3 regions of the Limnohabitans curvus genome follow, and region 2 is predicted to be linked to each of the others. Evidence: predicted binding sites of a transcription regulator. Region 2 holds the regulator's gene; each other region holds the start of a gene.
The links. The regulator FNR, encoded in region 2, switches genes on or off when oxygen is low (the NO sensors DNR and NnrR bind a similar motif). The targets are predictions, from matches to a motif close to TTGATNNNNATCAA.
Positions count from the first base shown of each region.

Region 1: a site for FNR is predicted at 1,773-1,786, ahead of B9Z44_RS09065 (OmpW/AlkL family protein). Genes of this name have one in related genera too.
Region 3: a site for FNR is predicted at 1,451-1,464, ahead of B9Z44_RS12460 (PHA/PHB synthase family protein). Genes of this name have one in related genera too.

Region 1 covers NZ_NESP01000001.1:1,798,391-1,801,667, forward strand. Annotated here, with positions in the region: gene B9Z44_RS09055 (porin) at 1-830, shown strand, start outside; gene B9Z44_RS09060 (OmpW/AlkL family protein) at 940-1,686, shown strand; gene B9Z44_RS09065 (OmpW/AlkL family protein) at 1,890-2,489, shown strand; gene B9Z44_RS09070 (nitroreductase) at 2,543-3,253, shown strand; gene B9Z44_RS09075 (thiolase family protein) at 3,268-3,277, opposite strand, start outside.
Region 2 covers NZ_NESP01000001.1:2,281,005-2,284,281, reverse strand. Annotated here, with positions in the region: gene hemN (oxygen-independent coproporphyrinogen III oxidase) at 1-962, opposite strand, end outside; gene fnr (fumarate/nitrate reduction transcriptional regulator Fnr) at 1,039-1,776, shown strand; gene B9Z44_RS11435 (hypothetical protein) at 1,773-2,081, opposite strand; gene B9Z44_RS11430 (FixH family protein) at 2,136-2,426, opposite strand; gene ccoG (cytochrome c oxidase accessory protein CcoG) at 2,433-3,277, opposite strand, start outside.
Region 3 covers NZ_NESP01000001.1:2,471,285-2,474,561, reverse strand. Annotated here, with positions in the region: gene B9Z44_RS12460 (PHA/PHB synthase family protein) at 1-1,378, opposite strand, end outside; gene B9Z44_RS12455 (hypothetical protein) at 1,485-1,802, shown strand; gene pgeF (peptidoglycan editing factor PgeF) at 1,734-2,528, opposite strand; gene B9Z44_RS12445 (antibiotic biosynthesis monooxygenase family protein) at 2,616-2,921, shown strand; gene B9Z44_RS12440 (fumarylacetoacetate hydrolase family protein) at 2,944-3,277, shown strand, end outside.

The sequences.
Region 1 (3,277 bases), 480 kb from region 2:
ACCAATACACAGAGTTGTACAACACTTCGACCAACACAGGCTTCTTCATCGGTCAAGAGCAACCTGGCGGTTTCTTGCACAAAATCTCTAACGGCGAATTCGGCGGCACACGTGCCAACGGTTTGGTGTATGTGTCTCCAAAAATTGCAGGCACTACAACTGTGACTGCTCAATACGGCGCTGGTACAGCTCGTAATGACTTTGAGAGCGATTTGGCTGCTGGTCAAAACGGCTACAAAGTCAACAACGCCAAGCGTCAAAGCTTGGGTGCTTTGTTCGAGCAAGGCCCATTGCGCGTTGGCGCAGCTTACACAACGTACAAACAAGAGCAAACGCTTGGTACAGGCACTAGCTCAAGCGTGTTTGGCGTGTCTACAGCTAACGCAGATTTGAAAGCAACTTCTTTCACATCTAACCTGACTCAATTGAACGCTTCTTATGACTTCGGCATGATCAAGCCAGTTGTTCAGTATGTCAAAGGCGAAAAAGACCTGACATCAGTTACTGGCGCAGCTGGTACTGAGACTAACGGTACGATCGGCAAGACAGTTGGCAAGTACGACTACAAAGCCACAACATACGGTTTCACTGCTCCTTACGGCGCAGCTACCTTCTTCGTGTTGGGCGGCTCTGGCAAGATCACCAGCGCTACTGCTGACATCAACAAGTACAAGCAAACTCAATATGGCGTGCGTTACGCTTTGAGCAAGCGTACAACTGCATACGTTGCTGCTGGTACATCTAAAGACGAAGCAGCTGCTTCAGCTGCTGCTAGCACAGCCGGCGGCAAATCTACATACTCAGCAATTGGTATGACCCACTCTTTCTAATCCCGTTGCTGGCATAAGTCAGCTTAGGATTTAAAAGACCTAAAGCCTCACCCCTTGCAAAAGTGGTGGGGCTTTTTATTTCTGAAGTAAAAACATATTGGAGACTGAAATGACTTCTATTTCAAAAATAGCTTTGGCTTGTGCCGCACTCGTTGCGGCATCAGGTGCATTCGCGCAGAAAGCTGGCGACAACATTGTCAGCATTGGTTTGGCATCGATTAATCCTGACACCAATGTAGGGCCTTTGGTTTCAACAGGTGCGGCAGGTACTCCAAACGCTGTTGCCGGTGCTTTCAATGCATCAAACGCTGGCTTACGTGGCTCTATTGGCAGCCAAACTACCGTGTCTTTCGGTTGGTTGCACATGTATAGCGACAACATCGGCGTAGAGCTTTCGCTGGGTATTCCACCAAAACTCACCTTGGACTTACAACGCGCAAACGGTACGACTGAGCAAGGTGCCGCCACAGTCAAGTCATTGACGCCAGCTGTTATTGCCAAATACTTCTTTAACACGCCGCAAGACAAGATTCGTCCTTATTTGGGCTTGGGTGTGTCGCATGTGTCTTTCAAAGATGTATCTCCAAGTGCTGCTGCATCAATACAAGCACTCGCTGGTAACGGGGCATCTTTAGAATCTACTTGGGCGCCAGTCTACAACGCTGGTGTTGTTTACAACATTGACGAAAAATGGAGTGTGATTGGTTCGGTTGCTTATTTACCAATTAGAACTACCGCAACTTTCCTAGGTAAAACAGGCCCCATACCCCTAGCGCCTGCAAACGGCGTTACGACCAAAAGCGACGTCGGGCTGGACACAATGGATTACGTCATTCGTGTAGGCTATCGCTTCTGATTTTTTTGCTGGCTACCCAGTTGGAGCTTTTAAAGTTTAAACCCCACTTCTCGCAAGAGTCGTGGGGTTTTGTACGTATGGAACTCTTGATGTAAATCAATAATTTGAGTGAATCTGGTTGATGCGTATCAATAGATGCTTCCCCAATTTGCGATGAAATCAACAGCACGGGAATAGACCCGAGTTACGCTAAGGAAAGCATCATGAAAAAAATTCTCATCGCCGCTGCTGTTGGTATATTGGTTGCTGGTCAAGTGGCCGCACAAGAAAGCCCATGGTTGGTTCGTGCCCGTGCTGTTAAGTTGAGCATGGCAAACCATGATGCAACAGCTCTGGATTTGAGTGTTGACGACAAAACCATTCCTGAATTGGATGTGAGCTACTTCTTCAACAAGAACGTTGCGGCTGAATTGATTTTGACGATTCCCCAACAGCAGCAAGTGTCTGCAGGTGCTTTGGGTGGCGCCAACGTGGGCACATTCAAGCACTTGCCACCTACATTGTTGGTGCAGTACCACTTCACTAATTTCAATGGTTTCAAGCCATACGTGGGTGCTGGTGTGAACTACACAAAGATTTCCAAAACCAACCTGGCATCAGGCGACTACACATTGGATGACCACAGCTACGGTTATGCCCTGCAAGTTGGCGTGGACGTGCCTTTGACAAAACAAGTTTCATTTAACTTCGATCTGAAAAAAGTGAATATTCAATCCACCGTTTACAACAGCAGTGGCGTGAGTCAAGGTACGTTGAAACTCGACCCAGTGCTGGTCGGCGTCGGTATCGGCTACCGCTTCTAAGCAACCCTTTGTTGGCGCAACCCCATCACGCGCAAGCGTGATGGGGTTTTTTAATGCCCAAGCGAATTGCGTCGATAATTTTTGATGTGAACTCTCCTGATTTTTTCTCTCCCCTCGCCCAAGCGCGTCGCTCGGTGCGCGGCTATCTTTCCACCCCCGTTCCCGATGCGCTGTTGCATGACGTGATGAGGCTGGCTCGTTTGGCACCCAGTGGTGCCAATTTGCAACCAGGGGCGTTCATTGCCGTGCAGGGCAGTGTCAGGGCGCAACTGTGTGCTGAGTTGGTGGCGTCTTGGCGAGCAGGCGAACAAGAGAAAGAGGATTACGACTACTTTCCCAACCCCATGCCCATGACGTTGCGCCGCCGACAAGTGGCGGCTGCACAGGCTTTGTATGGTGCATTGGGTGTGGCGCGTGATGACCGCGCGGGGCGTGATGCCCAGTTTGAGCAAAATTTCCGTTTCTTCGATGCGCCTGTGGCCCTAATCGTCACCATGCCGCACGGTTTTGGCAGTGGTGGCTATATGGATCTGGGCATGACGCTGTATGGCTTGATGTTGGCTGCTCATGCCAAGGGCTTGTCAACGTGTGCCATTGGTGCCTTGGCGTCGTACCCGGGCTTGATTCGCAAGCATTTGGCGCTGGATGCTTCGTCGCACATTGTGTGCGGCATGGCTTTGGGCTACGCCGATCCAGAGGCGCCTGTGAACCAAACGCAAACCACGCGTTGCGAATTGGATGAGTATTTCAAGGTGATGGGCTGATCGGCCTCATCCGTTTACAGCCAG
Region 2 (3,277 bases):
TGCGTGCTGTAGCCCTGAAAGTTGCGGTGTAAACGGCCCTGACGCTTGGCCACCGCCAGCGCATCAGTGGGCAATGCGAAGTGGTCCATGCCCACATACACATAGCCCGCGTCCATCAGCACGCGCATGGCACTTGAAAGCATGACCAGCTTAGAGGCCGCAGGTGGCAAGTCTTGGGTATGGATGCGGCGTTGCGGTTTGAAGCGCTCGGGCAAATGGGCATAGGCATACAACGCGATGCGGTCTGGACGAAGCTTGACCACCTGGCCCAGCGTGCGCTCAAAGGTCTCAGGCGTTTGCATGGGCAAGCCATAAATCAAATCCACGTTGACCGACTCAAACCCCAGCTCGCGCGAGGCCGCCACCAAATCAAACACTTGCTCTGCGGGCTGGATGCGGTGCACCGCCTTTTGCACGGCGGGTTCAAAGTCTTGCACGCCAAAGCTCAAACGGTTAAAACCCTGCTCTGCCAAAGCGGCCAATCGTTCCCGCGTGACCGTGCGTGGGTCAATCTCAACCGAGTATTCACCGCCGGGCGCAAACTGAAAATTGCGGCGCAGCATGGCCATGAGTTGCGCCAACTCTGCATCGCTCAAAAACGTAGGGCTGCCGCCACCGAGGTGAAGCTGCGACACCACTTGGCCTTGACCTAAGTGGGCAATGTTGAGATCGACCTCGCGCTCTAGATAACGCAAATATTCGGCGCCACGCTCATGGTGCTTGGTGATGATTTTGTTACACGCACAGTAATAACACAGCGACTCACAAAACGGGATGTGTACATACAGCGACAAGGGGTAGGCTTTTGCGCCTACACCATCGCGGCGTTGTTCTAGCGCTTGCAAGTAGTCAGCCTCACCAAACGCCTCCACAAATCGGTCTGCCGTGGGATACGAGGTGTAGCGCGGCCCAGCCACGTCATAGCGCCGTAAAAGTTCTGGATTGAGGACAAGAGAATGCATAAGTTCACACCTAAATTTGCGCTCCATAATAGGCGTGCAGGCACATTAAAAAGTTGACCTGCATCAACACAAACGACTGTCAGCACCCATGAATTCCACCAGTATCAAAGTCGCCTGTTCCAACTGCAATTTGCGAGAGCTCTGCATGCCTTTGGGCTTGAATGAGAGCGAAATGGAACGTGTGGATGAGGTGGTGGCGACGCGTCGCAAAGTGACTCGCGGTGATAACCTTTTCAGAAATGGTGACAAGTTCAACGCGCTGTTCGCCATTCGCACAGGGTTTTTCAAGACACGCATCTCATCTGAGGATGGCCGCGATCAAGTGACGGGCTTTCAAATGGCGGGCGAAATCATTGGCCTAGATGGCATCGTGAGCGACCACCACACCTGTGATGCTGTCGCGCTCGAAGACGCTGAAGTGTGTGTGATGCCGTTTGATCGCATTGAAGAGTTGTCACGCGAAATCACTTCGCTGCAGCGTCATGTGCACAAAATCATGAGCCGTGAAATCGTGCGTGAAAACGGGGTGATGTTGCTGCTGGGCAGCATGCGGGCTGAAGAGCGCTTAGCCGCCTTCTTGCTGAACCTGGTGCAACGCTTGCACGCCAGGGGTTTCTCTCAGTCAGAATTGGTTTTGCGAATGACGCGTGAAGAGATTGGCAGCTACTTAGGACTCAAATTAGAAACCGTGAGCCGCACGTTTTCTAAATTTGTGGAAGACGGCATTGTTGAGGTCAAGCAGCGCCACGTGCGCATCCTCAATCCAGACGCGCTCAAACTTATCGTGAACGCACAAACCTGTCAGCCAGGTTAAACCGCAACAGGCTCGCAACACGCCTCTTGCTTGGGGCAACCATCTGGACGCTCGGTGGGCACCAACGGGCAACGGTTCATTTCAAATGGCGACACCGAGAGCAAGGTTGTCAAAGCACTTGATGCCGCTGTGATGCTCCAAAAAACAAAAAACGACAAGGTGTACACACCTTGTCGTGAAAGCTCAATGGGCTGACCAAACCATTGCATGTCTTGCGGGTCTACAAATGCAAACACCAGCATTTCCAAAACACCCGCCACTAAAAAGGCGGGCCATGCAATCCACATCATTCGCTGAGCCAACATTCTGATTCTCCTGAGAAGGAACTAATTCAGTTTAGGGCTGAATGCGCTAAAAAGTTATGGGGTTTTCGCGGGGGTGTCTGGCTTAGCTGATTCAGCTTTGGGGGTCACCACATGGTTGCGCGCCTGCATGGCGGGCGCCAACTGCATGTCTTTTTCTGCTGCCAAGGTTTTGTTGATGTCTAAACCTCGGCGGTAGTAGTCATCGGCCACCACGGGGTCAGGAATGCGAATCGCAATCGCCAAGGTGATGAAGCCAGCCACAACCACTGCAGCAGGCCCCGCAATGATGAGCCATACATGGCCGTATTGCCACCAAGGTTTGGTATCAGGTGTGTCTTGTTTCATGATGCATTACCTAGGAACGATGAACACAGATTTCTCGACCACGAAGTCATCCGTACCCAGGGCCTGGATTTCAAACGTGATTTTGTGCGAACCGCCTTCGACAGAACCATAAGGGATATCGGCTCGCAATACCACCCAACGGGCTTGTGCAGGGTCCACCATCACCTCAGTATCGGTCGTGATTTTCAAACCGGGCAAGCCTTTGACGGACAAGCGGTACGTTTGAACAGTTTCAGCCGCATTCATGATTTGCAAACGGTACACGTTTTCCAGCGTGCCGTATTCGGTGATACGAGACAAGGTTGAGCGGTCACGCACCACATCAACCTTAAAGGGCGTGCGCAAACTGAGTGAAACAAATAAACCCACCGTCACCGCCACCAAGATCATGGTGTAAATCTGAATACGAGGCCGCATCAAGCGTTGCCAGATTTGTTGAGGCGTCCACTTGTTGTCCATCGCATTTTGCGTGGAGTAGCGTACCAAACCACGGGCGTAGCCCATCTTGTCCATCACGGTGTCGCACACGTCAGCACAAGCACCGCAGCCAATACATTCGTATTGCAAGCCATCGCGGATATCAATGCCGGTGGGACACACTTGCACACACAAAGTGCAGTCCACGCAGGCACCCAAGCTCAAAGCTCCTGCTTCGGCTTTCTTAGAACGTGGGCCACGTGGTTCGCCACGCTCTGTGTCATACGTGACGATGAGTGTGTCGTTGTCAAACATGGCGCTTTGAAAGCGCGCGTAAGGACACATGTATTTACACACTTGCTCACGCATGAAGCCCGCATTGCCATACGTGGCAAAGGCGTAGAAGAACACCCAGAACAGTTCCCATGAACTCA
Region 3 (3,277 bases), 190 kb from region 2:
GAAAAACTTGCGTGGTGGCGTAAGCGCCGCCAATCGGCACGATGTGGTCTTCGCGCGAACCGTAGATGTACACGGGAAGATCGACTTTACGGAAGTCAATTTTCTCGCCACACACGGTGGTTTTGCCTGGCTTGATGAGGTTGTTCTCAAGATAGGTGTTGCGCAAGTACCAGGCATACATGGGGCCAGGCAAATTGGTGGAATCGCTGTTCCAGTAGAGCAAGTCAAACGGTGGCGGTGTTTCACCTTTGAGGTAGTTGCCCACCACGTAGTTCCACACCAAATCATTGGGGCGCAAGAAGCTGAAGGTCGACGCCATGTCTTTGCCCTTCATCAGGCCACCTTTGGCAAACTGGCCTTCGCGGTATTTCACAAATCCTTCGTCGATGAACACATCCAACACGCCGGTGTCGGTGAAGTCAATCAAGGTGGTGAGGAAGGTGGCACTGGCCACAGGCTTTTCGCCACGCGCTGCCAACACCGCCAGTGCATTAGACAAAATCGTTCCACCAACACAAAAACCCAGAGCATTGATTTGCTTGGTGGCACCAATTTCTTGCACCACAGAAATGGCTTTGATCGCCACCTGCTCCACATAGTCATCCCACGTGGTGTTCTTCAGCGACTCATCGGGGTTGCGCCAGCTGACCACAAATGTGCGGTGGCCTTGGCTCACTGCATAACGAATGAGTGAGTTTTCGGGCTGTAAATCGAGAATGTAGAACTTGTTGATGCAAGGAGGAATCAACAAGAACGGACGCTCGTAGACCTTGGCGGTGAGCGGTTTGTATTCGAGCAATTGGAAGAACTCGTTTTCAAACACCACTTTGCCTTCGGTGGTGGCGACATTTTTACCGACCTCAAACAAGCTTTCGTCGGTCATCGAGACATGGCCTTGTTGCAGATCGTGCAACAAGTTTTGAATGCCTTTGGAAATGCTTTCACCCTTGGTCTCAATCGCTTTTTGTTGCGCTTCGGCGTTGAGCGCCAAATAGTTGCTGGGGGCAGAGGCTGCGGCCCATTGCTCAACCGCGAATTGAATACGGGCTTTGGTTTTGGCGTCTGTTTCGGCGGCTTCGGTGAGCGCCATCATGGTGCGGGTATTGAGTAAGTAAGCCGCGGCTGTAAATGCAGCCATGGGGTTTTGTCCCCATGCTTCACCTTTGAAACGGCGATCTTTCACCTCAGGCTTGCCGTGCAAGCTTTGGTTCCACAGCTCGGTGGCTTCAGCGATGTACTGCTTTTGCAAGGCCTCGAGTTTGTCTGGAGAGAAGCTCAGCGAAGGCGTCTTTGCATCTCCTCCACCGATTGTTTGAAATGAGGCCAAAGCTTTGAGCCAGCTATCCCCCAGGCTCTTGAGGGCCGCATTCTGATCCATCGCGTATCTCCTATACAGTCGCTGTTGTCTTTTTAACTGTCTCCAGTATGTCAGCGAATTCCCTTCGAATTTCTGACAGACATCAAACTCAAGCGAAAACCCCTAGATGTATTTAGTCCTGATCGCGTGGATTTACGTGGCTTTCATGATGGCAGTGGCCGAAGCGACAAGCCCTGTGGGCTCTTTGCTCGGCGCAGTGTTTACTTTCTTGCTGTATGGTCTGCTGCCCATGAGCGTGGTGGGCTACATCATGGGCAGCCCCGCCAGACGCAGAGCCATCAAGGCCAAACAAGAGGCTGAGCGCGCACAACTGCAAGCAGAAAACGGTATACAACCCGCCGACAATGCCCGCGCGTCAGTTGCGCCAGATGCACACGGCGAAGCGTCCGGTCACACCATCGCGCCTGAACGAAAAGAGCCTTGAACGCTGCGACACAGTGCACCACTCGGGCGCACTGTCGTTACCCGCCACTGAAGTGACACCTAAGGCCTGCAAACGCATGCGCGCTAGGCCAGCGAGGTCAGCCAGCCACTTGCCCGCGTGCGTGGGATGCGGTTTGAAATAGCGCTCAGCATCAGATGCGTCTCCCTGTGCGGTGAACGCCATACGCACATCGTCGCCCACTTCAAACACCTCCGGCCCAATGCAAGGACCCAACCACACACGTACCTGCGCAGGGACAACGCCTGCGGCTTCACACACGGCACGCACCGTTTGTTCAATCACACCGGCAGCCAACCCACGCCAGCCCGCATGTGCAGCCGCTACAACGTGGCCCGACGCATCGGTGAACAACAAAGGCAAGCAATCAGCCACCATGATGGTGCACGCCACTCGGGACTCTTGCGTGACGCATGCATCGGCATGCGTTCCATCGGGCGTTGCGATGTTGAGCTGAGCCACATCCACACCATGCACTTGGCTTAAGAACACGGCTCGCGCGCCACCCAACTGGGCTTGTAGCAAAGCACGGTTTTGCGCCACGGCTTGCGGGTCGTCTTGCACATGATCGCCCAAATTAAAGCCATCAAATGGCGCCTGCGACACACCGCCTAAACGTGTGGTACACACCGCCTGCACACCTGCAGGCAACGCCCAATCCATGGGCCAAAACAAAGGCGGCGTAGTTGAATTGGATGTGTGACTCATAAGGCGAAAGGATATCCCGAATGCGACGCTTGGCTGGGCGCGGTGACGGTAGACTTGGGCTCAGTTTTAACTTGCAAGACACACACCATGATTCTCGAACTCGCCGACATCCGCATTCAACCCGGTCAACAAGCTGCATTTGACGAAGCCATTCAGCGTGGCGTGGACACCGTCATCGCCAAAGCCAAAGGCTTTGAAGGCTACAAAATCAACCGCGGCATTGAGTCGCCCGAGCGCTATGTGCTGCAAATCTTTTGGACCACGCTTGAGAACCACACCGTGGACTTTCGCGAGTCGCCCGCCTTCGGCGAGTGGCGCGCTATCGTGGGTCCCTTCTTTGCCCAGCCACCAGTGGTAGAGCACTTTGAACTCGTGAGCAAATCACAAGGCTAAGCCTTTTCAACTGGAGACCACCATGAGTTACGCGTTTGAACCTACGCCCGTTGTGTCTGTGCCCGTGGTGGGCAAAGCGGCACGTTTTCCTGTGCACCGCATTTACTGCGTGGGACGCAACTACGAAGAGCACGCCAAAGAGATGGGCTTCACAGGCCGCGAACCGCCCTTCTTCTTCATGAAGCCCGCTGACAGCGTGCTGGTGGTCAATGCGGGCGAAACGGGTGACATGCCCTACCCCAGCCTCACCAAAAACTTGCACCACGAAATTGAGTTGGTGGTGGCGATTGGCAAAGGCGGCAAGAACATCCAAGCAGCGGATGCCATGAGCCACATCTACGGCTACGCCGTGGGCT